2 regions of the Amycolatopsis australiensis genome follow, and region 1 is predicted to be linked to the other one. Evidence: predicted binding sites of a transcription regulator. Region 1 holds the regulator's gene; the other holds the start of a gene.
What was found. Region 1 encodes HspR, which represses chaperone genes until heat shock. Its sites were predicted from a motif close to ANNTTGAGTNNNNNNNACTCAANNT; they were not measured.

Region 1 (15,687 bases):
CTGGCGGGCTACTCGGGCCGGGTGAAGGTCCTCGCGATCTGGAACATCTCCGACACGGCCAACGCGTTCTACAGTTGCGTCGACCTCCAGATCGGCGGCGGTGGCCCGACCACGCCGCCGCCCACCACGACCACGACGCGGCCGCCGACCACCACGACGACGGCGCCGCCCACCACGTCGACGCCGCCGTCGAGCGGCACGTGGACGGCCGGCACGGCGTACCAGGTGGGTGACGTCGTGACGTACAACGGCGTGAGCTACCGCTGCATCCAGCCGCACACGGCCATCGCGGGCTGGGAGCCGCCGAACACGCCGGCGCTGTGGCAGCGTCAATGAGAGTGCTGCTGGCCGTCGTCGCGCTGCTGCTGGCCGGCTGCGGCGCGACGGCGGCCCCACCCGCGTACAACGCGGCCGACGTGATGTTCCTGCAGATGCTGGTTCCCCAGAACGAGCAGGGGATCGAGATCGTCCGGCTGGCCGCGGACCGCCAGGTGCCGGGCGAGCTGAAGGTCCTGGCCGCGGCGATCGAGTCGACTCAGCGGACCGAGACCGAGGACATGCGGGGCTGGCTCCGAGCGTGGGGACAGCCCGAGACGATGGACATGAACCCCCAGGTCCACGCGGGCCACGGCGGCATGAAGATGACGTCGCCGGATCTGGTCGGGGATCTGCGGAAGGCACCGGACGCCGAGTTCACGCGCAAGTTCCTGGACGTGCTGACGGGCCAGCAGCAGGGCGCGGTGGAGCTGGCCCAGACGGAGAACGGCCCGGCGGGCGGGGTGAACACCCAGGCCCGCGACCTGGCGCGGCGCGTGATCGAGTCCCGGACGGCGGAGGTCAAGCAGCTGCTGAACTTCAAGGCGTGACATCCCGCGGCGCGGACCGCGAGTGGCCGGGAGGGGCCACTCGCGGTCTGCTGCGCACCCGAGTTCCCGCACGCGCCGATATTCGCTCGCCGCGGCGTGCGGGGCGCGTTAGCCTCGCGATCATGTACTCGCGTCCCGTCTTCATGAGGTTGCGGAACCGCCGCTGACGGCGGCGCACCGATTTCTTTCCCTGCCCGCCGTTCCGGCCCGTGCCGGGCGGCCGCTCTCGTGCTGCCCGGCTCCCTCCAGAGCTGCGGAGCATCCTTTGAACCCCCTTGCGACCGAACACGCCCACCTGCGCGCGGAAAGCGTCGGCGTCACGCTCGGCTCCCGCCGCGTCCTGCACGACGTGAGCGTCACCGTTTCCGCCCGTTCGCGGCTGGCGATCGTCGGTGAGAACGGGCGCGGCAAGACCACGCTGCTGCACGTCCTCGCCGGGCTGCGGGCGCCCGACCACGGCACCGTCCACCGGACGGGCACGATCGGCCTCGCCCGGCAGGCGCTGCCCTTCCGGTCCGGCGAGACCGTCGGCACGCTCACCACCGAAGCCCTGCGCGAAGCCCACAACGCACTGCGAGAACTCGAAGCGGCAGCAGCGGACTTCGCGGCCGAAGGCGCCGAAGATCGTTACGCCGCCGCACTCGACGTGGCCACGCGCCTCGACGCCTGGGACGCCGAACGCCGCGTCGACGTCGCCCTTGAAGCCCTCGACGCCTGCACCCACCGGACCCGCGAACTGGACACGCTCTCGGTCGGGCAGCGCTACCGCGTCCGTCTGGCCTGCCTGCTCGGCGCCCGGCACGACTTCCTGCTGCTCGACGAACCCGGCAACCACCTCGACGCCGACGGCCTGGCCTTCCTCACCGCTCGCCTGCGTGCCCACGACGGCGGCGTCGTGCTGGTCAGCCACGACCGTGCCCTGCTGGCCGACGTCGCGAACGAGTTCCTCGACCTCGATCCCAGCCAGGACGGCCGCCCGCGCCGGTATGCCGGTGGCTACGACGCCTGGCAGGACGGCCGTCGCCGCGACCGCGAGCGCTGGGTGCAGGAATTCGAGGAACAGCAGGACACGCACCGGCAGCTCACGGTCGCGGTGGCGCAGGCCCGCGACCGGCTCAGCACCGGCTGGCGACCGGACAAGGGCACCGGGCGGCACCAGCGCCAGACCCGCGCTCCCGGTGTCGTCCAGGCGCTCAACCGGGAACGCGCGGCGCTGGAGGCGCACCGCGTGACCGTGCCGGAGCCGCCGATGTCGTTGCGCTGGCCCGACCTCGGCACCCGCACGCGCACGGGGTTGGTGCGCGTGACCGGTGTCCGCGTCGAAGGGCGCCTTGACGGTCCGGTGACGCTCGCACTCGACCACGGCGACCGGCTGCTCGTCACCGGACCGAACGGCGCGGGAAAGTCGACGCTGCTGTCGGTCCTCGCGGGTCAGCTCACGCCGACGAGCGGCGCGGTCCGGCACCGGCCCGGCGCGCGGGTGGCGTTGATCGGCCAGGAAGTCCCGGCGTGGCCGGAGCACCTCACCGCTCGTCAGCTGTTCGAACGTGCCGCGCTTCCGCTTTCCGGCATGGGGCTCCTCGAAACCGAGGCACTGAGGACTCCAGTCGGGCGCATGTCCCAGGGCCAGCAGCGGCGGCTCGACCTGGCCCTGCGGCTGGCGACGCGGCCGGACGTGCTGATCTTCGACGAGCCGACCAACCACCTGTCGGCAGTGCTCGTCGACGAGCTGACCGAAGCCCTGCTCACCACGCCGGCCGCGGTGGTCGTCGCGACGCACGACCGCCGGATGCTGGACGACCTCGCCGCCTGGCCGCGGCTGGAGCTCTGACGCGCGAAGGCCTCCCCGGTCGCCCGGGGAGGCCTTCGTCGCTTGGCTGGGTCAGCGGCGCTTGGGGCGCCAGACCACCATCGCCGTCTGCTGGTTGAGCGGCACCAGGTCCCGGCGGTAGGACGCGTGCGCCGCCGCCGCGGCCTGCTCGGCCGCCGCGTACGCCGCGGCGAGTTCCTCGGTCAGCTCGCTGACCCGGGCCCGCAGCGCGTCGACCTGGTTCTCCAGCTCGATGATGCGCTTGATGCCGGCCAGGTTGACGCCGTCCTCCTGCGAGAGGCGCTGGACCTCGCGCAGCAGCGCGATGTCCCGCATCGAGTAGCGCCGCCCGCCACCGGCGGTGCGGCCCGGGGACACCAGGCCCTGCCGGTCGTAGGTGCGCAACGTCTGCGCGTGCATCCCGGCCAGCTGCGCCGCTACCGAGATGACGAACACGGGGGTTTCCTCGTCGCCTTCCGGGGGCATCCCGCCCAACATCCTTCTCACCTACCTTGCAGCAGCTCGGTGATCTCGGGCCGGGGGTCGTGCCCGGCCATCGCCTCGGCGTACGCCTGCAGTGCTTCGCGCGCCTTGCCGTCCAGTTTGGCGGGAATCGCCGCCTGGAGGGTGACGAGCAGGTCACCCTGCGAACCGTCGCGTTTGGCGATGCCCTTGCCGCGCACGCGCAGCACCCGTCCGCTCGCGGTGCCCGGCGGCACCTTGAGCGAGACCTTGCCTTCGAGCGTCGGCACCGTGATCGTGGTGCCGAGCGCCAGCTCGGTGAAGTCCACCGGAACGGTGATCGTCAGGTCGAGCCCCTTGCGCCCGAACAGCGCGTGCGGGGCCACGTGCACCCGGACGTACAGGTCGCCCGCCTGCGCGCCGCCCCGGCCGGGCTCGCCCTGGCCGGCCAGCCTGATCCGCTGGTCGTCGTCGACGCCCGGCGGGATCCGCACAGTCAGCGTGCGGGTCCGGGTGCTCACGCCTTCGCCGCCGCACTCCGGGCACGGGTCATCGATGATCGTGCCGCGGCCGCGGCAGTCGCGGCACGGCTCCGAGAAGGCGAACGCGCCCTGGCTGCGGCTGACCAGCCCCGCCCCGGCACAGGTCGGGCAGGTCCGCGGCGACGTGCCCGGCCGGGCACCGTTGCCGCCGCACGTGGCGCAGGTCGCCGGGCTCGACAGCCGCAGCGGCAGGGTCGCGCCCTTGACCGCCTCGGTGAAGTCGATCCGGACGTCCGTCTCGACGTCGGCGCCGCGCTGCGGCCGGTTCGCCGTCGCGCCCGCCGACGCCCGGCCACGGCCGAACAGCCCGCCCAGGATGTCGCCGAGCCCGCCGAAACCGCCCGCCTGACCGGCGCCGGCCTGGCCGAAGATGTCGCCCACGTCGAAGCCGCCGGCACCGCCGCCGCCGGGGAAGTTGAACCCGCCCCCGCCGCCGAACAGCCGCCGCGCTTCGTCGTACTCCTTGCGCTTGGCGGGGTCGGACAGCACGCCGTAGGCCTCGGAAACCGCTTTGAACTTCTGCTCGGCCTGCGCGTTGCCGGCGTTGGCGTCCGGGTGGTTCTCCTTGGCCAGCTTGCGGTAGGCCTTCTTGATTTCGTCCGCGGTGGCGTCGGAGGAGACGCCCAGTTCACGGTAGAAGTCCTTACCGATCCATTCCCGTGCACTCATCGGGCGTCTCCTCCTCCCACTTGAACCGGATACTGCTTACTGCTGCTGCTCATCGGGTCCGCCGTCGAGTGGCAGCTCGCCACCGACGGGCGGGTGCTCGGCCGGGCCCGCGGGCTCGTGGTCGGTGACCCCGACCAGCGCCGCCCGCAGCACCCGGTCACCGAACCGGTAGCCGCGGCGCATGACCACGGTGACCGTCGGACCCGCCACGTCCGGCGAGGTGTTGTGCTGCACGGCCTCGTGCACGCTCGGGTCGAAGGCCTCGCCTTCGGTGCCGAACGACTCGAGGCCCGCCCGCTGCAGGCCGCTGACGAGCTTGTCGGCGACCGCCTTGAACGCGCCGGTGAGGTCGCCGTGCTGCTCGGCCCGCTCGAGGTCGTCGAGCAGCGGCAGCAGGTCGTTCACCACGGTCGCCTTCGCGCCGAGCACGACCGCCTCGCGGTCACGCTCGACCCGCTTGCGGTAGTTGGCGTACTCCGCCTGCAGGCGCTGGAGGTCGGCGGTGCGCTCAGCCAGCTCCTTCTCGACGTCAGAGACGACCGACACCGACTCGTCCACAATGGACTCCCCGAGCGAGGGACCCGCGTGCTCCACGGGCGCCTCCTCCGGCTCCGGCGCGGCGTGGGCCGGGCCGGACGGGCGGACCTGCCCGGTCTGGGGGTCCACCCGCCGCCGATCCCGCACGACCACCGGCTCCTCGGGGCCGCGGCCCTGGTTCTCGGATTCGTCGTAGCTGTGGGTCACTTCTTCTCGTCCTCTTCGACGATCTCGGCGTCCACCACGTCATCGGCCTTGGCCTGGCCACCGGCCGCACCGGCGTCGCCGCCGGCCGCGCCCGAAGCGCCGGCCGCACCGGCCGCCGCGTCAGCGTTCGCGTTCGCGTACAGCGCGGTGCCCAGCTCCTGCGAAGCGGCGTTCAGCTTCTCGATCGACTCGCGGATCTTGGTCGAGTCCGTGCCCTTGAGCGCCTCGTTGGCCTCGTCGATGGCGGACTTGACCTTGCCCTTGAGGTCGTCGGGCAGCTTGTCGTCGTTGTCCTTGAGGAACTTCTCGGTCTGGTAGACCAGCGTCTCCGCCTGGTTGCGGGTCTCCGCCTCCTCGCGGCGCTTGCGGTCCTCCTCGGCGTGCGCCTCGGCGTCCTTGACCATCCGCTCGATGTCCTCCTTCGGCAGCGCGGAGCCACCGGTGATGGTCATCGACTGTTCCTTGTTCGTGCCCAGGTCCTTCGCGGTCACGTGCACGATGCCGTTCGCGTCGATGTCGAAGGTGACCTCGATCTGCGGCACGCCACGCGGAGCCGGCGGAAGACCGGTCAGCTCGAACATGCCGAGCTTCTTGTTGTGCGCGGCGATCTCACGCTCACCCTGGAACACCTGGATCTGCACCGACGGCTGGTTGTCGTCCGCGGTGGAGAAGATCTCCGAGCGCTTGGTCGGGATCGTGGTGTTGCGCTCGATGAGCTTGGTGAACACGCCACCCTTGGTCTCGATGCCCAGCGACAGCGGGGTCACGTCCAGCAGCAGGACGTCCTTGACCTCGCCCTTCAGGACACCGGCCTGCAGGGCCGCGCCGACCGCGACGACCTCGTCCGGGTTCACGCCCTTGTTCGGCTCGCGGCCGCCGGTCAGCTCCTTGACCAGCTCGGCGACGGCCGGCATGCGGGTGGAACCACCGACGAGCACGACGTGGTCGATGTCGCCGACGGAGATGCCCGCGTCCCGGATGACGTTGTTGAACGGCGCCTTGGTCCGGTCGAGCAGGTCCGAGGTGATCTTCTGGAACTCGGCGCGCGAGAGCGTCTCGTCGAGGAACAGCGGGTTCTTGTCCGCGTCCACGGTGATGTACGGCAGGTTGATGCTGGCCGAGTTCGAGCTGGACAGCTCGATCTTGGCCTTCTCCGCCGCCTCGCGGATGCGCTGCAGCGCCATCTTGTCCTTGGTCAGGTCGATGCCGTTCGCGGCCTTGAACTTGTCGACCAGCCACTTGACGATGCGCTCGTCCCAGTCGTCACCACCGAGGTGGTTGTCACCGGAGGTCGCGCGGACCTCGACGACGCCCTCGCCGATCTCCAGCAGCGAGACGTCGAAGGTGCCGCCACCGAGGTCGAAGACCAGGATGGTCTGCTCCTTCTCGCCCTTGTCGAGGCCGTACGCCAGGGCGGCGGCGGTCGGCTCGTTGACGATGCGGAGGACGTTCAGGCCGGCGATCTGCCCGGCCTCCTTGGTGGCCTGCCGCTGCGCGTCCTCGAAGTACGCCGGGACGGTGATCACCGCGTCGGTGATCTCCTCGCCCAGGTACGCCTCGGCGTCGCGCTTGAGCTTCATCAGCACGCGCGCGCTGATCTCCTGCGGGGTGTAGGCCTTGCCGTCGATCTCGGTCTTCCAGTCGGTACCGATGTGCCGCTTCACGGACCGGATCGTCCGGTCGACGTTCGTCACGGCCTGGTTCTTCGCCGGCTGACCGGTCAGCACTTCGCCGTTCTTGGCGAAGGCGACGATCGACGGGGTGGTCCGGGAGCCTTCCGAGTTGGCGATGACCGTCGGCTCGCCGCCCTCAAGGACGGCGACGACCGAGTTGGTCGTGCCGAGGTCGATGCCGACCGCTCGCGCCATGGTGCTTTCCTCCTGTGTAAGCCTGCTCTGATCGTGACCTGCACGTTCGTCCCCACCTTGAGCGGGGCTCTGGCAAGTTCTATCCGGCCTTCACGCACCTCGTCAAGCAGGACTTGAGTCGACTGCGCTCAACCTTCGTACCCAGCCTAACGAGGCGATACGGGTTCTTGTTCCCGGGTCCGCCGCCGGGGCGCCCCGACCGGGTGTGACCCCGCTCACGGGCGGGTATGGCCTGGTCGCGGCGTCGCCGGTGGCTCGGCGGGGTTCTGGCCGCCGGCATCGCCGCGAACCGGACCACCGGGGTGCCTCGCCGCCCGGCGTGGGCTGATTACCCGCAGGCCACCCCACACCTGGCCCTGGCCCCGCCCTGGCGCTGATCTCGCCTCCGGCCCCTGTCCCGGCTCAGCCCCGGCCGCGCCCCTGGCCGGGCCTCACCCCCGGCCCCTGTCCCGGCTCAGCCCCGGCCCCTGTCCCGGCTCAGCCCCGGCCCGCCCCTGGCCGGGCCTCACCCCCGGCCCCTTCCCGGCTCAGCCCCGGCCCCGCCCCCTGGCCGGGCCTCACCCCCCGGCCTTCGCCCTGGCTCCCCTGGCCCTGGCCCCGCCTTGGGCCTCAGCCCTGCGGCCTCTGGCCCGGTAGACCACTCACCGGCAGACCATCCCCTGCCCCGGAGGCACCCCGGTCACCAGATAACTCACCTCCGCCACCCGGGCGCACGGCGAGTTGAACAGGCCCGTGTGGCCGTCATCCATGCGGGTCAGCAGCGCCGCGCCCTCGATGCTTGCCGCCAGGCCGCGGGCCCAGGCCAGCGGGGTTGCCGGGTCGTGGGCGCCGCCGACCACGAGGATCGGTGGAGCCCCGCGGACCGGGTGGGGCTGGGGTGGGTTCTTCGCCGGGATCGGCCAGCCCGTGCAGCCGCTCGTGAAGTCCCAGTACTCCGAGTACCGCCAGCTGTGCGGCGCCACCGCCCGCAGCAGCCCGGCCATCACGCCCATGTCCGCCGGCCCGGTGAACGGCGACGGGAAGTCGTGGCAGCCGATCGCCCGGTACGCCCCGTAGATGGGGGTCAGGAACTGGTTCCGCTCGGTCAGCTTGCGGGCGTCCGGGAACTCGCCGCCCGCCGCGGCCAGCGCCTTGGCCAGTGCCGGCCACTCCTCACGGATGTAGAGGTGGTTGTAGACGCCGGCCGAGATCTCGTCGGCCGTTGCCGGGCGGCCCAGGTCACTCGCCCACACCGTCCCGCGGGCGGCGCGGGCCACGACGTCGTCGTAGAAGCCGAGGACGTCGTGGCCGTGCAACGCGCACTCCGCCGAGCCGCGGCACCAGTTCGCGAACCGGACCAGCGCGTCTTCGGTTGCCGCCGCTTCCTCGAGGATCGCCTGGCGCAGCGGCCGGGCATGGTCGACCGCGCCGTCCAGGACCATCGTGCGTACCCGGTCCGGGTGTTTCGACGCGTACACCGCGCCCAGCTCGGTGCCGTACGAGAGCCCCAGCCACGAGATCTTCGGCTCGCCCAGCGCCGCCCGGATCGTCTCGATGTCCTCCGCCGCGCTCTGCGTGTCCGCGTTCGCCAGCAGCGGACCAGTGCGGGACAGGCAGTCTTCGCCCGCCTTCCGGTTGTGCGCCACCAGGGCGTCGAAGCCCGCCCGCGACGACGGGAACCGGTCGAGCGCCGGATCGAACAGCGTCGCCGGGTCGCACGTGATGCGGGGCGTGCTGAACCAGTCGCCGCGTGGGTCGAAGCCCACGATGTCGAACCGCTGCCGCAGTCGCGCGAGGTCCGGCGAGGCCAGGCCGCCGAACTGCACGAACCCGACGCCGGAGCCGCCCGGTCCGCCCGGGTTCACCAGCAGCGAGCCGAACCGGTGGGCCGGATCGAGCGCGGGCAGCCGCGCCAGCGCGAGCCGCGCGGCGCCCAGCTCCGGCCGCCCGCGGTCGATCGGCACCTCGACCGTCGCGCACTCGGCCGACGGCTCCTGCGGTGTCCCGCACGGCCGCCAGGCCACCGGCGACGCCGCGGCGACGGCCGGTACCGCCGCCATGACCACGACCGCCGCGACGACCGCGACGACCGCGACGACCCGGCGCACGTCCATGATCCGATTCCCTCCCCTGCACGCCGTCCTTCGGCGTGCTTCCTTCCTAACAGCGACCACCGACAAATCAGGAGCGGCGGCCGGTCCAGGAGGAGAGGAAGAAATCCGGGTTTCCTTGCTGCACAACGACTTCCGCGGGGACACCGGCCGACGATGTCACTCGAAAGTGGGACTCCGCGGCGACCGGCACCCCCAGCGCCGGCGCCGCGGGCTCCTCGCCCCGCGTGAACCCGACTACGCCGAACATCGCGACGGCCCCCAGCAACGCGGCCGCCAGCACGCGTCGTTCGATCTTGCCCATGGTGAAAACGCCCCCGTAGTAAGGAATCCGTAGTGAGAAAGGTCAGGCCGCGCGGACCGTGACGCTGCCGCTCTCGGTCGAGAGGTCGAGCGTGTGCGGCGCGGAACCGTCGGTCGGGACGTCGATCGAGCGGTGCCCGCTGTCGCTGCCGCCGACGACGCGGTACGGACCGCCCGGCACCTCGACGTCGACGCTGCCGCTGTCGGCCCGCACCTTGACGTCGTTCGCCTCCGTCAGCGTGAACTCGACGCTGCCGCTCTCGGACGTCACGTCGACGGGACCGCGCACGCCGATGCCCTTGATGCCGCCGGAATCGGCGTGCAGCTGGACCGCGCCGACGTCCCGCAGGTCGATCCCGCCGCTCTGCAGCCGCAGCTTCACCAGGCCGGCGACGTCCTCGATGCGGGCGTGGCCGGAGTCCGCCTCGACGTCCACGCTCGCCACGCCGGCGACGTCCAGGCCGCCGGAGTCCATCCGGCCGGTCACCGGGACGCCGGACGGCACGACCACCTCGAAGTCGACCGAGCAGTTGTTCCCGCAGTCGGTCAGCACGAGCTGGTCGCCGTCGACGCGGTAGAACGTGTCACCCGGCTTGCTCCGCCAGTGATAGTTCACCTTTTCGCGCACTTTCGCCGGTCCCGAGCCGGTGCGGATCTTCACCGAACCCGAGTCGCCTTCCAGCTTCACGCTCCGGATGGTCTCCGAAAGGGTCTTCGTGTTCTCGAAGTCCGATCCCCAGCCCCAGCCGAACGCGGTCGCCAGGCCGACGCCGATCAGGACGATGCCACCCAGTGCCAGTAGCGGGCGCGCCATGGTCGTTGGTCCCCTCAGTGATGTTTCCTCTGCGTGAAGAACGTTATGGCCGGGTGCGGGGCCGGTACATGGGGGTATCCCCCCGAAAGACCCTGAGATCCGTCCCTGACACGCGGGGGGCGGGCCGGGGGCCTAACCTGGCGCCAGGCTCCCGTTTCGTGATCAGGAGGATCCATGCCGCAAGCACCCGGTCCGTACGAATCCCTGCCCGAAGTGCCGTCGTTCACCCTGCGCAGCAACGACGTCGCCGACGGCGAAACCCTGGCCACGCCCCACCTCTCCGGCATCTTCGGCGCCGGCGGCGAGGACCGTTCGCCGCACCTGGCGTGGGAGGGCTTCCCGGCGGAAACTAAGAGCTTCGCGGTGACGTGCTACGACCCGGACGCCCCGACCGGCAGCGGGTTCTGGCACTGGGCCGTGTTCAACATCCCGGCCTCGGTGACGGAGCTGGCCTCCGGCGCGGGCGACGGCTCCGGCCTCCCGGAGGGCGCGGTGACGTTGAAGGGCGACGGCGGGGTCAAGCAGTTCCTCGGCGCGGCGCCCCCGCCCGGCCACGGCCCGCACCGGTACTACTTCGCCGTGCACGCGCTGGACGTCGACAAGCTGGAGGTGCCGGAGGACGCGACCCCGGCGTTCCTCGGCTTCAACATGTTCGGCCACACGCTGGCGCGCGCGGTGATCACGCCGGTTTACGAGAACAAGGGCTGAAGTTCGGGCGGGCCGGCGCCGCTGCGGATCGCCAACGGCGCCGGGCCCGGCTAGCCTGGCCCGGTGATCCGGATCGTCGGCCCCGACGACTGGGCCGAGTGGCGTGACCTGCGCCTGGCCGCGCTGCGCGACGCGCCGAGCGCGTTCACCGCGACCCTCGCCGACTGGCACGACGCCCCCGAACGCCGTTGGCGAGATCGTCTCGCGAACTCCTTCAACGTCGTCGCCGACCTCGACGGACGCGCCGTCGGGATGGCGACCGGCTTCCCGCGCGACGGCGAAGTCGAACTGGGCACGTTGTGGGTGGCTCCGCACGCCCGCGGCCGAGGCGTCGGCGAGGCGCTGGTCCGGGCGGTCCTGAGCTGGGCGCAAGACCGGCGGGTGACCCTGCGCGTGGCCGACCACAACACGGCCGCCGAAGCGCTGTACCGGCGGCTGGGGTTCACCGGGTACGGTCGTCTGGAATACCAGACAGAATCGCGTCCGCCGATCTAGGACCGGCGCCCGCCGGCGCGGTTAATACCTCCAGGCACAACGCAGTGGAGGTAGCCCGTGGCGGCAGCGCTCGAACGCAGGTCCATCGACCCGGTCCCGGAAACCGAACGGCACGGCCACCCGCGCAGCCTCTTCACGCTCTGGTTCGCGGCGAACATGCAGATCACGTCGGCCGTCACCGGGGCGCTGACCGTGCTCGTCGGCGTGCACCCGCTGTGGGCGCTGGTCGCCGTCCTGTGCGGGAACGTCCTCGGCGGCATCCCCATGGCCCTGCACGCCGCCCAGGGGCCGAAGCTGGGCATTCCGCAGATGATCCAGTCGCGCGCGCAGTTCGGCGTGTACGGCGCGATCCTCCCGCTGGTGCTCGTCGTCGTGATGTACCTCGGGTACTTCGCCAGCGGGAACGTGCTGGGCGGGCAGGCCGTCGCGCAGATCACCGGCCTGCCGACCGACGCCGCGATCTGCGTGTACGCCGCCGCGTCCGCGCTCATCGCGATCGTGGGGTACCGGCTCATCCACCGCTTCGGCTGGGTGGCGTCCGCGCTGAGCGTGGTCGTCTTCGTCTACCTCACGATCCGCCTGGTCGGCGGCCACGACCTCGGCACCGTCCTGCACGCCCCGGTCCTCGACTTCCCGAAGTTCCTGCTCGCGCTCTCCCTGACAGCGTCCTGGCAGCTGACGTTCGGCCCGTACGTCGCCGACACGTCGCGCTACCTGCCGTCGAGCACGTCGGTCCGCGCCACTTTCTGGTGGACTTACGGCGGCACCGTTCTCGGCGCCACGTGGGCGATGTCGTTCGGCGCGCTGGCGTACGCCGTGGCCGGGAAGGCGTTCAAGGGCCACGAAGTCGCGTACGTCGTCGGGCTCGGCGGCGAGGCCCTCCTCGTCCCGCTGCTGCTGGCGATCGCGCTCGGCAAGTTCACGGTGAACGTGCTGAACATCTACGGCGGCTACATGACCGTCGCGACGGCGCTCACCGCGTTCAGCCGGAAAGCCGCGCTCTCCCAGCAGGCACGCGTCGCGTACATCGCCGTCGTCGGCGTGCTCGGCGGTGTCATCGCGGTGCTCGGGCGCGGGGAGTTCCTCGGGAACTTCATCCTGTTCCTGGACTTCCTGCTGTACTTCCTGACGCCGTGGAGCTCGATCAACCTGGTCGACTTCTACCTGGTGCGCAAGGAGTCCTACGACCTCGAAGCCGTGTACGACCCCAACGGCCGCTACGGACGCTGGGCCGCGCCCGCGTTGATCGCGTACTTCGCCGGCATCGCGGTGCAGATCCCGTTCTCGAACGTCGAGGGGGTCTTCGTCGGCCCGATGGCGCCGCTGCTGGGTGGCGCGGACGTCTCGTGGCTGATCGGGCTGGCGGTCCCCGGCGCGCTCTACTACGTCCTTCAGCGCAGGCTTTCCGTGTTGACGCCCTCGCGTTCCAGGTAACGGCCCTTGGTGTGCTCGGCGAAGCCGAACTGCCGGTACAGCCCGTGCGCGTCGGCGGTGTGCAGCATCCAGCGGAAGCCGGCGCCGGGGCCGTTGTCGATCATCTCGCGCACGATCTCCTTGCCGAGGCCGCTGCCGCGCGCGGAGGCGACGACGAACACGTCGGCCAGGTAGGCGGACGAGACGCCGTCGGAGAAGGCACGGGCGAATCCGGTCATCGAGCCGCCGCGGTAGGCACCGACGACCCGCCATGACCCGTCGATGGCGGCCTCGACCTGCGCACGCGTGCGCCAGCGGCCCCAGTACGCCTCGGTCGAGAGGAACTGCCACACCACGTCGAGGTCCAGCCGTGCCCGGTCGTCGTCCAGCTCGTACTCACCGAAGATCCGCATGCCCCGACGCTAACCAGCCGGTCAACGCGGTTTCAGCAGGTAGTCCACCACCGGACGCAGCTCTTCCGCCGACGGCGGCTCGTCGTCGATCAGGCCCTGGATCAGCAGCCCGTCGATGCCCGCGAGGAACACCCGGAACGCCACTTCGTCGTCGTGGCGGACCATCGACGTCAGGACGTCGAGCCAGCGACGCGCGGCCGGGCGCAGCTCCGGCTTCCGCGCCGCCAGCAGGTACAGCTCGTACTCCGCCATCGTGCGCCCGCGCCGCGGCCCCAACGCCTCCGCGAGCAGGCCAGCGACCTCTTCGGCGCCGCGGGAACCACGGGACCGGGCGCGGTCGATCATCCAGTAGACCTCGGTGGCCATGTCGCGGGCGCACGAGATGAGCGTGGCGATGAGCAGGTCGTCCAGCGACGAGAAGTGGTAGGTCGTGGACGTCGTCGGGACGCCTGCCTCGGCCGCGACCGTCCGGTGCGTCACGCCCGCGACGCCGTCGCGCTCGATGACGCGCAGGGTCGCTTCGATGATCTCCGCGCGCCGCTTCTCGCCGCGCGCCTTACGCCCGTCGACCTGCAGTTTCACGACGACGCGCTCCCGAGTTCGATCAGCACCACGCCGCCGATGACCAGCGCCATCCCGGCGATCATCGCCGCGTTGATCGGCTCCTTGAGGAACACGACGCCGACGATCGCGACCAGGGCGACGCCGGCCGCGGCCCAGATCGCGTACGCGACGCCGATCGGCAACCCCATCTTCAGCACGTACGACAGCGCGACGAACGCGACGGCGTACCCCACGACCACGACGATCGACGGTCCGAGCTTCGAGAAGCCCTCCGAGAGCTTCAGCGAGACCGTCGCGGAGACCTCGGCGGCGATCGCCAGCGCGAGGAGAAGGTACGCACCCATAGGGTGAAAACTACCTGAACGATCGTCCCAAAACAAAGAGCGACGTACACCACATCGGTGGGACTTAGGGCCACTCAACGGGTTACTCATCGGTAGGAAGCATTAGTCTGCCGGCTAACCCACCACGAATCATCCGGACGAAAGGCACCCGAACGATGGGCGCTCTACAACTGACGCTGGGCGGCATCTCCGTCGTCCTCGGCGTCGTCGCCTGGGGGATGTTCGCCGCGACGATCGCGCGCTTCGTGCGCATCATCCGTCTCGGGCAGCCCGACTCGACCCGCAACGGCCCGTTCTGGCCGCGGTTCAAGACGCTGGTCAAGGAGTTCGCCGCGCACACGCGGATGAACCGCAAGCGCAGCGTCGGACCGGCCCACTGGCTGGTCATGTGGGGCTTCCTCCTGGGCTCGCTGGCCCTGTTCGAGGCGTACGGCGAGGTCTTCGTCCCGCACTGGGGCTGGCCGATCCTCGACGACTTCCCGCCGTTCCAGCTGCTCATGGAGCTGCTCGGGCTCGGCACGATCGTCGGCGTCCTGGTGCTGATCGCGATCCGCCAGCGCAACCACCCGCGCCGCGCCGACCGCCAGAGCCGCTTCGCGGGCTCCAACTTCAAGTGGGCGTACTTCGTCGAGGCCGTCGTGCTCATCGAAGGCATCGGCATCATCGGCGTCCGCGCCGCGAAGGCCGCGCTCGGCGCGCACGAGACGCCGACCTGGGCCGCGTTCGTCTCGAACCCGCTCGGCGAACTGCTGCCGGCCAGCCCGAACCTGGTCACGGTGTTCGCGTTCGTCAAGCTGATGAGCGCCACGGTCTGGCTGATCGTCGTCGCCCGCACGATGACCATGGGTGTCGCGTGGCACCGGTTCAGCGCGTTCTTCAACATCTACTTCAAGCGCGAGGACGACGGTGGCGTCGCACTCGGCGCCCTCAAGCCGATGATGAGCGGCGGCAAGGTCCTCGACCTCGAGGAGGCCGACCCGGACGAGGACACCTTCGGTGTCGGCAAGATCGAGGACTTCACCTGGAAGGGCTGGCTGGACTTCTCGACGTGCACCGAATGCGGCCGCTGCCAGGAGCAGTGCCCCGCGTGGAACACGGGCAAGCCGCTGTCGCCGAAGCTGGTCATCACGCAGCTGCGTGACCACGCCTACGCGAAGGCGCCGTACCTCATGGCCGGCGGCAAGCGCGACATGGCCGGGGACGAAGTGGGTCTCAGCGGCGACAACATGTACGCGGGCATCGACGTCCTCGCGATCGCCGAGTCCCAGAAGGCGCTGGTCGGCGATGACGGCGGCGTCATCGACCCCGACGTCCTCTGGTCCTGCACCAGCTGCGGCGCCTGCGTCGAGCAGTGCCCGGTGGACATCGAGCACGTCGACCACATCGTCGACATGCGCCGCTACCAGGTGATGATCGAGTCGTCGTTCCCCAGCGAGCTGAACGGCATGTTCAAGAACCTGGAGAACAAGGGCAACCCGTGGGGCCAGAACGCCAAGGACCGGCTGGCCTGGACCGAGGACCTCGACTTCGAGGTCCCGGTGTTCGACGGCGACCTCGGCGACGCCGAGTACCTGTTCTGGGT
Region 2 (15,687 bases), 800 kb from region 1:
AGAAGGTCGTGCCGCTGCTGCAGGAGCGCGGCGTGTTCCGCACCGAGTACACCGGGACGACGCTGCGCGAGCAGCTGTTCTAGGCCGAAGCGCCCGCGGCTACGGCGACTGCCTTCACGTAGTCGCCGTAGCCGGACTTCGCCAGCTTCTCGCCCAGCGCGTAGCACTCGTCGGCGTCGATGAAGCCCATCCGCAGCGCGATCTCCTCCAGGCACGCGATGCGCACGCCGGTGCGGTGCTCCAGCACCTGCACGAACTGGCCGGCTTCGAGCAGCGAGTCGTGCGTGCCGGTGTCGAGCCAGGCGAACCCGCGCCCGAGGTCGACCAGCGACGCGCGGTCCTGGCGGACGTACGCGAGGTTGACGTCGGTGATCTCCAGCTCGCCGCGCGCCGACGGCGTCAGCGAACGGGCGATGTCGACGACCTGGTTGTCGTAGAAGTACAGCCCGGTGATCGCCTTGTTCGACCGCGGCTTGGCCGGCTTCTCCTCGATGGTCAGCAGCTTGCCGTCCGCGTCGACCTCGCCGACGCCGTAGCGCTGGGGGTCCTTGACCGGGTAGCCGAACAGCACACAGCCGTCGAGGTCGCGGACCGCGGCCTGCAGCCGGCCGGAGAAGCCCTGGCCGTAGAAGATGTTGTCGCCGAGCACGAGCGCGACGTCGTCGCCGCCGATGAAGTCCGCGCCGATCAGGAAGGCCTCGGCCAGCCCGTTGGGGCTCGGCTGCTCGGCGTAGGAGAACGAGACGCCGAACTGGTCGCCGTTGCCGAGCAGCTTGCGGAAGTTCGGCAGGTCGGCGGGGGTGGAGATGATCAGGATCTCCCGGATGCCGGCCAGCATCAGCACCGAGATCGGGTAGTAGACCATCGGCTTGTCGTAGACGGGCAGCAGCTGCTTCGACACCGCCTGGGTGATCGGGTGCAGGCGTGTCCCGCTGCCTCCGGCCAGCACGATGCCCTTCATCCGGCTGCCTCCCTGTCCGTGGTCACGACCCGTCCACCCTACGGGGCCGGGTGGACGGGCCGATCGGGAAGCACTAGAAGGCCGGTCCCTTGCCGAAGAAGGCCTTGCAGCCGGAGTCGTACTCGGTCGCGATCTCCAGCACGTTCTGGCCGTCGTCGACCGGCAGCAGCGTCGAGGAGTAGTTGGGGCAGAAGTTGTTGTAGATGCCGGTGATGTGCACGGGCGCGGGCAGTTCGTACCAGTCGCCGCTGCCGAAGTCGTCGTTGGCCAGCAGCACCTGCCCGTTGTTCGGCTGCGGCTCGCCCTTGGCGTTGGTGTAGATCTGCCCGACCATGACGATCCGGACGCCGTTCGGGCCGCCGGGGAACAGGGTGATCGTCTGCGCGTGCTGGAAGTAGTTGCCGTTCGCGGTGGTGACGCGGGTGCCGGGATCGGCCGGGTCGCCCCAGTTGGCGCCGTCGGGCGAGATCTTGAAGTAGGGGTCGCAGTAACGGTCGCGGAAGTTGCAGATCTCGTAGGCGAAGTAGTAGCGGCCGTCGGGCAGCCGCCGGATGATCGGCATGCCGGGCCGCACCCGGTCCGGCGGGATCGCCATGGTGAGCTGCTTGGTGCCCCAGCTGATGCCGTCGGTGGAGGCGACCCGGTTGAGCACCTGCGCGTACTGCGGCGCCTGCGTCTCGTCGGCGAAGTGGAGCCAGAGGGTGCCGCCGGCGTCGACGGTGAACTCGGGCTCCCAGATGCCGTCGATGTTGTGCGACCGGGCGGCCTCGGCGAGGAAGGTCCACGAGCGCCCGCCGTCCTTGCTGGCCCAGACCTTGATCCCGACGCGACGCTCGGCCCCGCCGTCCTGCCGGTAGGAGGCGGCCCAGAGCAGCGTGCCGGCCCGAAGCCGTCCAACGCGCTGCGGCAGTTCGTAGAGCGTGCCGCAGCACAGCCCGAGCCGGCCGTCGGGATCGCGGATGGCGCCGATCTGGTGGAAGGACTCGCCCTCGTCGGTGCTTTCCATGATCGGAGCGAACTTGCCACCGGAGTCTTCACTGGTGAGCGAGGCGACGATCCGTCCGCGTCCGACGACGGAGTGCTCCAGCCGGATCAGCCGGGCGTAGGAGCCAAATCCGGGCAGAAGCTGCTTACGCTCAGCAGCGCGGGCGGGTATGGGTGTTGTTACGACCACGCAGAGTGACAAGACGAAGGCGAGCAAGCGGCGCATCCGGACCCTCTCCACGCAGTGACGGCGCGATTACAGCACGCGGAACCGGACTGGTGGGGGCGGTCACGCGGGCGTTTAGCGCGTTCGAGGGGTTTGATGTGCACTGCCGGGTGACGTGCTCACCGAGGGTCGCGGGCACCCGGCAGCCGGGTGCCCGCGGCGCGTCACCGGTAGTTGGTGAACTGCAACGCGATCTCGAAGTCCTTGCCCTTCAGCAGGGCGATGACCTCCTGGAGCTGGTCCTTCTTCTTGCCCGACACCCGCAGCTGGTCGCCCTGGATCTGGGCCTGCACGCCCTTCGGGCCTTCGTCACGGATGAACTTCGCGATCTGCTTCGCCTTGTCCGAGGCGATGCCCTGGAGGATCTTGCCCGAGATCTTGTAGCTCTTGCCCGACAGCGCGGGCTCGCCCGCCTCGAAGGCCTTCAGGGAGATGCCGCGCTTGATCAGCTTCTCCTTGAACACCTCGACCGCGGCCAGCGCGCGCTCCTCCGTCTCGGACTCGATCGTGATCGCCTCCTCGCCGGCCCAGCTGATCGTCGTGCCGGTGCCGCGGAAGTCGAACCGCGTGCCGAGCTCCTTGCCGGCCTGGTTCAGCGCGTTGTCCACCTCCTGGCGGTCGACCTTGCTCACGACGTCGAAAGAGGGATCCGCCACGTGTCCTCACACCTCGTACTCGCTTGTCAGGGGCCACCCAGCCTAGTCCTGGGTATCCCGGTTGACCCCCGCCGGGAGCCGTTGGGTAAGCTTCTCCCCGGCCGGTGAGACCGGCCTGGGCAGGTTACCCAAGTGGCCAAAGGGATCTGACTGTAAATCAGACGGCTCAGCCTACGGGGGTTCGAATCCCTCACCTGCCACCCACGAGAATCAGCCTGGTGATCCGTCGCCAGGCTGATTTCGTTTATGTGACGAAGGTACGGTGACCCTTGGCAGCACCCGGCTGGCTGACCTCGTCGCCGATCGCCCATCGCGGTCTGCACGGCGACGGCGCGGAAGCACCCGAAAACACGATGCCCGCCTTCGCACGCGCCCTCGAAGCGGACGTCCCTTTCGAGTTCGACGTCCAGCTGAGCCGGGACGGCGTTCCCGTCGTGCTGCACGACGCCGACTTTTCCAGGATGGCCGTCAACGGCTCCGGGCCGGTCCGGGAACTGGACTGGGCGCGGATCGGCGAGCTGCGGATCGGCGCCGCGGAGGAGCGCGTCCCGCGGCTCGACGACGTGCTGGAGCTGGTGAACGGCCGGGTGCCGGTCGTGGTCGACGTGCGCCGCTGGGGTTTCGACCGCTCGTCGGCGCTTGAACGCGCCGTTACCGAGCGCCTGCGTGGCTACCCCGACGCCGCCGTCGTCCAGTCCTTCGACCCGGTCGCCGTCGGGCGGTTCCGGCGGCTGGTGCCGGATCGCGCTGTCGGCCAGGCGTCCGGGTCTCTCCCGTCCGCCGGCCCGGTGAAGGCCCTCCTGGGGCGGATGATGCTGACGAACGCCGTCATGCGGCCCGACTACCTCGCCTACGAGCTGGCCGCGCTGCCGGATCCCTTCGTGACGTTCTGGCGCACCGCCCGCCGCCCGGTGATCGCCTACACCGCGCACTCCCCCGAGGAGGCCGACCGGGCTTCGCGGCTTGCCGACGGCTATTTCTTTTCCGGATTCGTGCCGGGGACCCGCGCCTGATCGCGTGCGTTTCCGTTGCGGTCGTGCACGTTGTGGGCCGGAAAGGCCAAGTCGGCGAAGAAGCTATCCGCTTCCCGCTTGCGGATGTCGATCAGCTTCCGCGCGAACTCCCTGGTGACTTCGATCTGACGGGGATCGGGTGCGCTGTCGCCGTTCGCCGTGTTGTCCAGATCGCCGTGCCAGTCCCACCACGCTTCGGTGATCGCCCGCTCGGTGTTGCGCAGGAGGATCCAGGACTGGTCCCAGCGGTAGAACGCCCGCAGGGCGGTGACGCCGGCGACCACGACACCCGCCACCGACACGGCCAGCTTCGTGCCCGGGAAGTCCAGGGTCGCCAGCAGTGGCAGGCTGGCGCCGACGACGATCACCGTGATGCCGCTGAGCCGGAAGAACCGGCGGTGCCAGGTGGCGCGCGAGTTGTAGAAGCTGCGCAGGCGCATCGCGTACGTTTCGACGGCCACCGGGTAGCCGAGCGACTTCGGGTCGGGCAGCGCGTGGGGGAACGGCGGTCGGAACTTCATGGGACGATCCTCCGGCACGACGGCCTTTTCAGGGAAGTCGCGTTTGCCGACAACTGCCGCCGGAGGCGATCAACGACGCGAGCCGGACGAGGTTCAACCGGGAAACGGCAACACGGGGAAGCCGCGGATTTTTCCGTCGGGAATATCGAAGAAAAGCCGTTCGCCCACGGCGGGCCCGGTCGCAGCCGCAGGACACGCTCTCGCCGCTTGACCGGCGCGACACGAAAACCGCCCGCTCGGCACCGGCTACCTCATCGCCGGGCACCGGCTCTCGACGCAAGGCGAACGGCCGGTTTCCCCTGGGGTGAGGGGAAACCGGCCGTTCTTCAGGTGGCGGCGCTCGGGGTTACGCCGCCTGGGAGACCGGCGTTGCCGCCGGGGTCAGGGCCAGCTCCAGGACCTCGCGGACGTTCGCCACCGCGTGGACGTCCAGCTCGGCCAGCACCTCTGCCGGGACGTCGTCCAGGTCCGGCTCGTTGCGCTGGGGGATGATCACCGTCTTCATGCCCGCACGGTGCGCTGCCAGGAGCTTCTGCTTCACGCCGCCGATCGGGAGCACCCGGCCCGTCAGGGACACCTCGCCCGTCATCGCCACGTCCGCGCGGACCACCCGGCCCGACAGCAGCGATGCCAGCGCCGTCGTCATCGTGATGCCCGCCGATGGCCCGTCCTTCGGGACCGCGCCCGCCGGGACGTGGACGTGGATTCCGCGCTTGCGCAGGTCGCCCACCGGCAGCTCCAGCTCCGCGCCGTGGGAACGCAGGTACGACAGCGCGATCTGGACCGACTCCTTCATCACGTCGCCGAGCTGGCCGGTCAGCTGCAGACCCGACGCGCCGGACTCCTCGTCCGCCAGCGACGCCTCGATGTACAGGACGTCACCGCCCGCGCCGGTCACCGCCAGGCCCGTCGCCACGCCCGGGGTCGCCGTGCGCTGGGTCGACGCCGGGAGCGACGACTCCGGCAAGTGCCGTGGCCGGCCCAGGTAGGTCTCCAGGTCCGCGGCGTCGATCGAGAGCGGCAGCGACACCTCGTCCAGTGCCACCTTCGTCGCGATCTTCCGCAGCACCTTCGCGATCGTGCGGTTCGCGTCGCGCACGCCCGCCTCGCGGGTGTACTCGGCCGCGATGCGGCTGAACGCGGCGTCCGTGAAGACGACGTCCGAAGCGCCCAGGCCGGCGCGCTCCAGCTCGCGCGGGAGCAGGTGGTCGCGGGCGATGGTGACCTTCTCGTGCTCGGTGTAGCCGTCCAGCGTGACCAGCTCCATGCGGTCCAGCAGCGGGCCGGGGATCGTCTCCAGCGCGTTGGCCGTCGCCAGGAACACGACGTCGGACAGGTCCAGCTCGACCTCGAGGTAGTGGTCGCGGAACGTGTGGTTCTGCTCCGGGTCCAGCACTTCGAGCAGCGCCGCGGTCGGGTCGCCGCGGTAGTCGGCGCCGACCTTGTCGATCTCGTCGAGCAGCACGACCGGGTTCATCGAGCCGGCTTCCTTGATGGCGCGGACGATCCGGCCGGGCAGCGCCCCGACGTACGTGCGGCGGTGACCGCGGATCTCCGCCTCGTCGCGGATGCCGCCCAGCGCCACGCGGACGAACTTGCGGCCCATGGCCTTCGCGACGGACTCACCCAGCGACGTCTTGCCTACCCCGGGAGGGCCCGCGAGGGCCAGCACGGCGCCCGAACGGCGTCCGCCGACCGGGCCGAGGCCCGATTCCGCACGGCGCTTGCGCACGGCCAGGTACTCGATGATCCGTTCCTTGACGTCGTCGAGCCCGGCGTGGTCGGCGTCGAGCACCGCCCGCGCCGCCGCGATGTCGTAGACATCCTCGGTGCGCTCGTTCCAGGGCAGCTCCAGTACGGTGTCCAGCCACGTGCGGATCCAGCCGCCCTCGGGGGACTGCTCGGACGTGCGGTCCAGCTTGTCCACCTCGGCCAGCGCGGCCTTCTTGACGTGCTCGGGCAGGTCGGCGGCCTCGACGCGGGCGCGGTAGTCCGTCTCGTCGGCGGTGCCGTCGAGCTCGCCGAGCTCCTTGCGGATGGCCTCGAGCTGGCGGCGCAGCAGGAACTCCTTCTGCTGCTTCTCCATGCCCTCGGCGACGTCCTTGCGGATCGTGTCGGTCACCTCGAGCTCGGCCAGGTACTCCTTGCTCCACTCCAGCGCCTTCTCCAGGCGCGCGGTGACGTCGAGCGTCGTGAGCAGCTCGAGCTTCTGCTCGGCGGACAGGTACGGCGCGTTGCCGGACAGGTCGGCGACCGCGGAAGCGTCTTCGACCTGCTGGACGGCGTCGATCAGCTGCCAGCCGCCGCGCTGCTGGAGGATCGAGATGACGACGGCCTTGTACTCGGCCGCGAGCTTGGCGGTCTGGTCGTTCGTGGTCTCGGGGGCGTCCTCGGCGTGCACCCAGCGGGCGGCGCCGGGGCCGTCGGCGATCCGGCCGACGAGCGCGCGGCCGGTGGCGCGCAGCAGGACGGCGGCCTTGCCGCCGGGCACGCGGCCGATGCGCTCGACCGTGGCGACGGTGCCGAACTCGGCGTACTCGCCGTGGACGCGCGGGACGATCAGGACTTCGGCCTTCGCGGCCGCGGAAGACCGGATGCCGGGGAAGGACGCCTGGCTCGGCGTCTTGGCCTGGGCGGACTCCACCGCTGCCCGCGTCTCGGTGTCGGTCAGGTCGAGCGGGACGACCATGCCCGGGAGCACGACGTCGTCATCGAGCGGGAGCACGGGCAGGAGGCGGGTGTCGGACATGTGCACTCCTCGTGTAGTTGAGTCTGCCTTGCTCAACTCTCCGATGGGTGTGTTTGTTTCCCGGAGTGCGTTCGCCCACAGCGATCACGAAAAGCGCAGGTCAGGGCGCTGGACGACGTGCGACGGCACACCACGCGAAGGGCCGCGTCTCGGCGTCGATCGGCGTCGGCGGTGTTTCCGGACGCCAGTCCGGCAGGGACGTCATCCCCGGCGGGAGCAGCGGCCAGCCGCCGAACCAGGGGAGCAGGTCCTCCGCCGAGCGCAGCCACGCCGGGTTCGAAGTGTCCTGGTACGCCTCGATGAAGCGGCGCACCTCGGCCGCGCGGTCCGGCGGGGCGTCGTCGCGGCACGTTCCGTGCGTCAACGCGAGCCAGCTGCCCGGCGCCAGGCGGGAGCGGTACGTCGCCATCAGCTCGTCCGGCTCGTCGGACGGGCCGATGAAGTGCATGACCGTGATCATCAGCAGGCACACCGGCCGCGACCAGTCGATCAGCGACGTCGTCACCGGATCCGCGAAGATCTCCGCCGGCCGCCGGATGTCCTTCTCCACCAGGCCGGCCCAGTCCGACGCGCCTTCACGCTCCAGAATGAGCCGCGAGTGCGCGGCCGCCACCGGCTCGTAGTCGACGTACACCACCGACGCCCGCTCACCGGACGGGAGCCGGTCGCGGACGATCTCGTGCACGTTCCCGGCCGTCGGCACGCCGGAGCCGAGGTCGACGAACTGGCGGATGCCGGCGTCCATGGCGGCCGACACGACCCGGTTCATGAACGCCCGGTTCTGCCGCGAGATCGGCCGGATCAGCGGCCACAGCTTTTCGACGCGGCGGCCGAACTCGCGGTCGACCGCCCAGTGGTGCGACCCACCGAGGTACCAGTCGTAGACGCGCGCCGCGGACGGTTTCTCGATGTCGACCCCGGCGGGCGCGACCGGCGCGGTTTCGCTCATGCGCCCGGCTTCTCCGCCACGGCGCACCACGCGAACGGGCGGGCCTCCGCCTCCAGCGCGTTGATCTTCCGGTCCGGCCGCCAGTCCGGCAGGTGGACGATGCCCGGCTCGAGGATGGTCCAGTCGCCGAACAGCGGCTCGATCTCCTCCCGGTCGCGCAGCCACACCGGGTTGCTCGTCTTCCGGTACTGCTCGACGAACCAGCGCAGCCCCGCCAGGTGCGGGCCCTCGCCGTCGCCCTCGCTCATCTGCGAGATCGCCAGCCAGCTGCCCGGCGCGAGCGCGTCCCGGTACGCCTCCAGCAGGCCCTCGGGGTCGTCGTCCGGCCCGACGAAGTGCAGCACCGCCGCCATGATCAGGCAGACCGGCCGCGAGAAGTCGATCAGCCGCTGCGTCTCGGCAGCCTGCAGCACCGCCTTCGCGTCCCGCATGTCGGCCTGGACGATCCCCGCCCACTCGGTCGCCACGCTTTCCTCGAGGATCAGCGTCGCGTGCGCGACCGCGACCGGCTCGTAGTCGACGTAGACGACCTTCGCGTCGTGGTCCTCCGGCAGCTCGGCCTCGACGACCTCGTGCACGTTCCCGGCCGTCGGCACGCCCGAGCCGAGGTCGATGAACTGCCGGATCCCGGCTCGCAGGGCCGCCCGCACCGCGCGGTTCATGAACTCGCGGTTCTGCTTGGAGCCGGGGCGCACCAGCGGCCACTGCTGCTCCATGCGCCTGCCGAACTCGCGGTCGACGGCCCAGTTCTGCGTGCCGCCCAGGTACCAGTCGTAGATCCGGGCCGCCGACGGCTTCTCGGTGTCGACGCCTTCCGGCGCTCTGGGCGCGGAATCCCGCTGATCGGCCACTTCCCGGCTCCCCTCGCTCTGGCGGAACCAGCCTATAAGGACGCCGGCCCGGCGGTAATCCGCCAGTCGTTCACCGAACGGCTGGTCGACGCTGCCAGTACGTCCACAGCGGCCGGTACCCCTGCGCGTACCAGAACGGTGTCGAGAGCGGGTTCGCCGCCGCGTGGTGCAGGAGGACGACGTCGGCGCCTTCCTCGTCGAGGACGTGGTGGGCGTGCGCCGCCAGCGCCGTGCCGACGCCGGACGAGCGCGCGGCCTCCGCGACCGCCAGCGACGACAGGTAGCCGACGCGGGTCGCGGCGACGCGGTCGCGGATCCAGCCGGTCTCGCTGGGGTGCTGGACGTTCACCATGCCGAGCGCGCGGCCGTACAGCTCGGCGATCCACAGCGGCGGCTCCGGCCGGTTCAGCTGCTCGGCGAGGTCCTTGGCCATGATGTCCTCGACGCCGGTGCGCCAGTTCACGGTGCCGTACTGGGCGTCGTAGGAGTGCAGTTCCATGCCGAGCGCGACGACGGTGTCGAGGTCGGCGGGCTCGGCCCGGCGGATCTTGACCCCCGGCGTGCCGCGCGGGCTCGCCGGCACCATCCGCTCGGCCGGGCGGACCGCGATGACCCGCAGCGGCGCGAAGCCGTGGTGCAGCATTTCGCGCGCGCCGGCGGCGTCCCGGCTGGCCCGCGGGACGATCGCCGCGGTCTCCGTGTCGCCCGGCTCGGCGACCGCGCGCAGATGTTCATCCCATCGGGTGAGAAGTGCGTCGAGGGCGGCCGCCGGGTGCGGGCCGGCCAGCTGGAGGTCGAGCCGGTGCTCGGTCAGCGCCCGCCACGGCGCGTTGGGCGCGTCCTGGTCGACCTGGATGCGCGAGGCGAGACCGGACGCGGCCGAGTCGCCGGCCGCCACCTCCAGCACCACGGCGTTTTCCGCCGCCTCGAACGGAGAAGAGCCGGGGAGCAGGGGATCCACCGCCGCGAGCCGGGCCGCGTGTTCGGTGGCTATCACGTCGCTGTGCATGGGCACATTGAAGCGCTATCCGGGCCGCCGTGCGCGGAGCACCGCCCCCTGCTTCTTCCAGGGGGTCAGGGTGGGGGAGCCCCCGGTCCGGGGCCGGCGCAGTTCACCCCTTGGTCCACGCAGGTCAGCGCCATCGAGGCATTGTTAACCCTGGGGTGATCTCCTACTGTCTCGAAAGGGACACGGGTACGCCCTACGGGGTACGGTATGGCCCTTGTCCACACCCGAAGTCACGGATCAGCGCCGGTGGACAAGCCGGGAGGGAAGGTCGGATGCCGGACACGAACGCCCACGGCGACGCCGTCGCGCAGGCGCAGCCCGGGCCGGGAGCCGCCTCCGGGACACCGCCCGTCTCCGCCGAAGCCCGCACCGACGAACGCCGCTTCCGCGCGTACACGTTCGCCGTCCTGAGCCTCGGGCTCGTCGCCGCGTTCGCCGTCGGCTCGTGGCTGCCGTTCCACTGGGACAACCGGCTGCTGTGGATCGGGCCGGTGCTCGCGGTCGCGTTCCTGCTCGCCGAGCAGCTCGGCATCAACGTCGACGTCCGCAGCGGCATCTCGTGGACCATCTCCTTCACCGAGATCCCGCTCGTCATCGGGTTCTTCATCGCGCCGTTCGAGGTCGTGCTGGCCGCGCACCTGGTCGCCGGCATCGGCACGCTGCTCGCCCGCAAGGTCGCCGGCCGCGTCCTCTACAACGCGGGCGCGTTCCTGCTCGAGATCACCGGCGCGTTCGCGGTCGCCGGGCTGGTCAAGTACGCCGTCGGCGCGGGTGTCGGCGACAAGATCCCGTGGGTCGCCGCGCTGGCAGGCACGCTCACCGCGCCGCTGGTCAGCACCCTGCTCGCGCTGGCCGCCGTCCGCGTCCTGCGCCGCCGCATGCGCGTCAGCACCGCCGTGCGGCTCACCGCGCGGATCCTGGTCGTCGGTTTCGTCAACGCCTCCGTCGGCCTCTCCGGCTACCTGGTCATCTCGAACACGCCCAAGGCGTGGCCGCTGGTGCTCGCCGTCTTCCTCGGCCTGACCGCGCTGTACTGGGCGTACTCCGACCTGCTGCGCGAGCAGCGGGACATGGAGGCGCTGTCGGACGTCAGCCTGATGGTGGCGCGGTCGGGCCAGCAGGCCGCGGCGCGTCCGGCCAGCCGGGCCGACGAGCTCGTCGGCGGTGTCGACGTCCGCGAATGGGCCACGATCGCCGAGCGCATCAAGGACCAGCTCGCCGCGGGCCGCGTCGTGCTGCGGCTGCGGCTGGAGCCGAAGGACACCATGCGCGTGGTCGTCGCGGGCGACGACCTGCCGCCCGCCGACCCGGCCGCCGACGACCCGCTGCTGCGGCTGCCCGGCGCGCACGTCCGGCACTTCCGGATCACCGAGGCCAACCCCGACGTCCGCGCGGCGCTGCTCGACCGCGGCGCGCAGGAGGCACTCGTCGTCCCGCTGCGCAGCGCGAACCAGCTCCTCGGCGTCGTCGAGGCGCACGACCGGCTGTCGCGCTGGCGCGGCTTCGGCAAGTACGACGTCCAGCTGCTCGGCACGATGGCCAGCCACCTCGCGACGTCGCTGGACAACCGGCGGCTGCTCGCCACCCTGCGCCACGACGCCTACCACGACCCGCTCACCGGGCACCTCAACCGGCCGGGCTTCCGGCAGGTGGCGAAGGAACCGTTGCGGGACTTCGCGAACGCCGTGGTGCTGCGGATCGACCTCGACGTCTTCTCGACGGTCAGCGACGCGCTGGGCTACGCGTGGGCCGACCGGATGGTGATCGCCGCGGGCCGCCGCATCCGCGACGCGCTCGGCCCGGACGTCCCGCTCGCCCGGCTCGAAGGCGCGTCGTTCGCGGCGCTGCTCGTCGGCTGCCCGCCGGAGGACGCCCACGCGGCGGCGGAACGGCTGCGCCAGGAGCTGTCCGCGCCGTACCCGGTGGACCGGCTCTCGGTCGAAGCCAACGCGATGATCGGCTACGCGACGACGTCCGCGGACGAGCCCGGCGATGTCGTCGACATCGAAGGCCTGCTGCAACGCGCGGACGTCGCGGTCCGGGCCACGAAGGGCGGCGAAGAGGTCCGCGGCTACGTGCCGAGCATGGGCCAGATCTTCCTGCGCCGCTTCCAGATGGTCACGCAGTTCCGGCAGTCACTGGAAGACGGCCAGGTCAGCGTCCACTACCAGCCGAAGATCACGCTGCCGAACCGGCAGGTGGCCGGCGTCGAGGCGCTGGTCCGCTGGGTGCACCCGGAGTTCGGCAGGCTCGGCCCCGACGAGTTCGTCCCGGCCATCGAGGCGGCCGGCCTGATCGGCGTGCTGACGTCGTTCGTGCTCGGCGAAGCCCTGAAGCGCTGCCGCAAGTGGCTCGACGAGGGCCTGCGGATCTCGGTGGCGGTCAACCTGTCGGTCCGCAACCTCGGCGACGAGCACTTCCCGGAGAAGGTGGCCCGCGAGCTGGAGCGTTTCGGCGTGCCGCCCGAGCTGCTGACGTTCGAGCTGACCGAGTCCGGCGTGATGTCCGACCCGCAGAAGGCGCTGCCGATCCTGCGCGAGCTGCACTCGCTGGGCATCGTGCTGGCGGTGGACGACTTCGGCACGGGCTACTCGTCGCTGGCGTACCTGCGTCAGCTGCCGGTCGACCAGGTCAAGATCGACAAGAGCTTCGTCCTGGGTATGGGCACCGATCTGGGTGATCTCGCGGTGGTCCGGTCGATCGTCGAGCTGGGCCACTCGCTCGGGCTGACGGTGGTCGCCGAGGGCGTCGAGGAGGACGTCGCGCGCGACCAGCTGGAGGCGATGGGCTGTGACGTCGCGCAGGGCTACCTGATCTCGCGGCCGCTGCCGGAGGACCGCCTGGAGGCGTGGCTGCAGGCCCGGACGGCCCGGTCGCCGGGTCGGCACTCGGAGACCGTGCTGACCCTCCTGACCTGAGGTTTTGCGGTTACGGGACCCCGGTTGCACGGCCGGGTGACGGCCCTTGCTAATCTTTCCAAGTCCTCGCGAGAGGCAGGCCCCTTTAGCTCAGTCGGCAGAGCGTCTCCATGGTAAGGAGAAGGTCTACGGTTCGATTCCGTAAAGGGGCTCCGCGAGTGGGCGAGCTATGCTCGGGGAAAACCCGGGCTTAGCTCGCTTCGCGGTGTCCTTTGGGGGCCCAGCCCCCAAACCCCAGCCGGGGGCAAGCCCCCGGACCCCGGGGTGGGGCACGATAGGGCGGTGTAGCTCAGTTGGCAGAGCAAGCGGCTCATAATCGCTGTGTCGCCGGTTCAAGTCCGGCCACCGCTACGCGGTAACGACGGGGCTGGCCCCCGGGACCTGAGAGAGAAGGAAACGCTGTGGCTGCCACCGACGTGCGACCCAAGATCACGCTGGCGTGCGAAGAGTGCAAGCACCGCAACTACATCACCAAGAAGAACCGGCGCAACGACCCGGATCGCCTGGAGATGAAGAAGTTCTGCCCGAACTGCGGTACGCACCGGACGCACAAGGAAACCCGCTGACGTAGCGCGTTCACCAGCTTCGAAGAGCCGCCCTGGAGCACCGGGGCGGCTCTTTGCTGTTGGTAGCCTCTCCCGGTGCCCTTGGACGAGTCGTTCACCGGGCGGGTGTACCCGCCGCAGACCAGTTACGAAGTGAGCCGGGAGAAGATCCGCGAGTTCGCCGACGCGATCGGCGACGCGAACCCGGCCTACCGCGATCCGGAGGCGGCCCGCGCCGCGGGACACCCGGACGTGATCGCCCCGCCGACGTTCATCACGATCGTGAACCTGGCCGCCATCAACGCGATCGTCACCGACCCGGAGCTGGGGCTGGACTACTCGCGAATGGTCCACGGCGACCAGCAGTTCACGTACAGCCGCCCGGTCCGCGTGGGCGACCGACTGCTGCTGACAACGCACATCGACAAGATCATGACCCGAGCGGGCAACGACTTCATCAACCTGCGAGCGGAGATCGCGGACGGCGACGGCGAGCACATCGCGACGACCCGAGCCCAGCTGGTGGTCCGGGGGGAGGACGCATGAAGGTCGGCGACGAACTGCCGGGCATCGAGGTCCGGGTGACACGCGAGCAGCTGGTCCGCTACGCGGGAGCGTCACTGGACTTCAACCCGATCCACTGGAACGAGGCGTTCGCGAAGGAGGTGGGCCTCCCGGACGTCATCGCCCACGGAATGCTGACGATGGCACTGGCAGCCAGGGTGGTGACGGACTGGCTGGGCGACCCGGCCCGCCTGATCGACCTGAGCGCCCGCTTCACCCGCCCAGTGGTGGTCCCGAACACCCCGGAGGGAGCCCGGGTGGAGTTCACCGCCAAGGTAGGAGCCCTGAACGAGGACGGAACGGCCAGAATCGACCTGGTGGCGAAGTTCGAGGACAAAACGGTCCTTGGCAAGCCACAAGCACTGGTCCGCGTCTAGCGCCACAAACCGGCGAGGGCCCCGAAACACGCACCGACGAGCACCCAGCCCTCCCGCACCCCGAAGCCGTAGTCAGAATCGAGCTTCGGGGTGCCGGCGGCGGCCCTAAGGAAGCTTCAACACCGCAAGAACGGCATCAGCCATCCCCTGCTCCCCCCGCACGTTGGGGTGAAGAGGAGCGGTACGCGAGGTGGGGATAACGCCCTCGACCCACCGGGTGTCCGAAGCCGAGCAGACGTCATGCCCCTTACTCGGAGTAGCGGTATCGGCGTACCCGGCATGGTGAGCATCGGCCTGATCCTCGAGCATCTTGTTGAGCTTCCCGAGTGCCCCGCGGAAGTAGTCGACATCCCCGGACCCCACGGGAAGAACGGGCCAGCACCCGTCCCCATCGGGAAGAACGGTCGGATACCCGACCACGACGACCTTCGCCTTGGGCGCCTTGTCGTGGACGGCATCGAGCACCGCCCCGACCTTCGGAGCGGCGGCATCGATCCGTTCGGCGAGCTGATCATGCCCACCGGCGGTCAGCCGATCCCGGCACGGAGACCCGGAGGGATGCGCGGTCGCACAGGACGAAGCAAGCGAGATGAACCCGACGTCGTTCCCGCCGATCCCCAAGGTCACCAGGGTCGTCTTGGAGTCGACGGCATCGAGCTGAGCGGGATTCGTCCCATCCGACGTCTTCTGCGGCGAGGTGAGATTCGCCGTGGTAGCCCCGCTGCAGCTGACGTCGACGAACTCGGCAGGCTTCAACTTCGCGGAGACGACGTGCGGATAGTTGTCGAGCGAGCGCTGACAGCCGGCCGGAAGACCGGCCTGCCGCCCGTTGTGCGGCGAAGACGTGTAGGAGTCACCGAGCGCGACGTACCGGCCGGTGCCATCACCGGTTTCCGCCCCGGTGTCGGGCGGCGCCGACGAAGAGCCGTGATGCCACTTGTAGTACCCGAAGGCCAGCAGGCCGACGACGAGTACGACGACGAGGCAGCCGCCCCCGCTGTTCTTCGCCACCCTTCGTTCCTACCGGAGCGAGGAGGCTTCCGACGTCGGCGATCCGGGTGACTGGGGAAAGAACTGGATGAGCACGGCGGGTGGGTGAACCTGATCGAGGGACCGGCGGTTGCGTGAGACGAAGCCCACAGCGAGGGTGGTGCGCGTTCCGCGTCACTCTCCGGAAAGGCAGGAAGCGCAGTGAGCCTGAACCTGAACAAGCTCGTGGACAAGGCCTACGAGAACAAGACGATCAACGAGCTGCTGGACGCCCCTCCGTCGGCGCTCGAGGGGCTCACGCCGAAGCACGACGAACTGCTTGCCGAACTGAAGATCAAGACCATCCGCGACCTCGCGAACTGGAAGTACGCCGC

Region 2: the regulator HspR is predicted to act here: its motif matches at 7,125-7,149, upstream of lon (endopeptidase La).

The regions. Positions count from the first base shown of each region.
Region 1 is NZ_FPJG01000006.1:1,205,000-1,220,686, reverse strand. It holds gene BT341_RS07025 (lytic polysaccharide monooxygenase) at 1-336, shown strand, start outside; gene BT341_RS07020 (DUF305 domain-containing protein) at 333-866, shown strand; gene BT341_RS07015 (ATP-binding cassette domain-containing protein) at 1,132-2,697, shown strand; gene BT341_RS07010 (heat shock protein transcriptional repressor HspR) at 2,749-3,174, opposite strand; gene dnaJ (molecular chaperone DnaJ) at 3,180-4,349, opposite strand; gene grpE (nucleotide exchange factor GrpE) at 4,386-5,093, opposite strand; gene dnaK (molecular chaperone DnaK) at 5,090-6,961, opposite strand; gene BT341_RS06990 (alpha/beta hydrolase) at 7,603-9,054, opposite strand; gene BT341_RS06985 (hypothetical protein) at 9,122-9,355, opposite strand; gene BT341_RS06980 (DUF4097 family beta strand repeat-containing protein) at 9,398-10,168, opposite strand; gene BT341_RS06975 (YbhB/YbcL family Raf kinase inhibitor-like protein) at 10,343-10,876, shown strand; gene BT341_RS06970 (GNAT family N-acetyltransferase) at 10,940-11,371, shown strand; gene BT341_RS06965 (purine-cytosine permease family protein) at 11,429-12,805, shown strand; gene BT341_RS06960 (GNAT family N-acetyltransferase) at 12,763-13,197, opposite strand; gene BT341_RS06955 (TetR/AcrR family transcriptional regulator) at 13,219-13,779, opposite strand; gene BT341_RS06950 (DMT family transporter) at 13,776-14,105, opposite strand; gene BT341_RS06945 ((Fe-S)-binding protein) at 14,261-15,687, shown strand, end outside.
Region 2 is NZ_FPJG01000006.1:408,306-423,992, reverse strand. It holds gene BT341_RS03140 (NtaA/DmoA family FMN-dependent monooxygenase) at 1-83, shown strand, start outside; gene rfbA (glucose-1-phosphate thymidylyltransferase RfbA) at 80-961, opposite strand; gene BT341_RS03130 (sialidase family protein) at 1,035-2,171, opposite strand; gene BT341_RS03125 (YajQ family cyclic di-GMP-binding protein) at 2,336-2,827, opposite strand; tRNA gene BT341_RS03120 (tRNA-Tyr) at 2,946-3,027, shown strand; gene BT341_RS03115 (glycerophosphodiester phosphodiesterase family protein) at 3,097-3,840, shown strand; gene BT341_RS03110 (DUF4231 domain-containing protein) at 3,801-4,361, opposite strand; gene lon (endopeptidase La) at 4,708-7,110, opposite strand; gene BT341_RS03100 (SAM-dependent methyltransferase) at 7,211-8,059, opposite strand; gene BT341_RS03095 (SAM-dependent methyltransferase) at 8,056-8,910, opposite strand; gene BT341_RS03090 (GNAT family N-acetyltransferase) at 8,981-9,919, opposite strand; gene BT341_RS03085 (putative bifunctional diguanylate cyclase/phosphodiesterase) at 10,192-12,837, shown strand; tRNA gene BT341_RS03080 (tRNA-Thr) at 12,917-12,989, shown strand; tRNA gene BT341_RS03075 (tRNA-Met) at 13,116-13,188, shown strand; gene rpmG (50S ribosomal protein L33) at 13,239-13,403, shown strand; gene BT341_RS03065 (MaoC family dehydratase N-terminal domain-containing protein) at 13,479-13,928, shown strand; gene BT341_RS03060 (MaoC family dehydratase) at 13,925-14,323, shown strand; gene BT341_RS03055 (SGNH/GDSL hydrolase family protein) at 14,429-15,334, opposite strand; gene BT341_RS03050 (hypothetical protein) at 15,515-15,687, shown strand, end outside.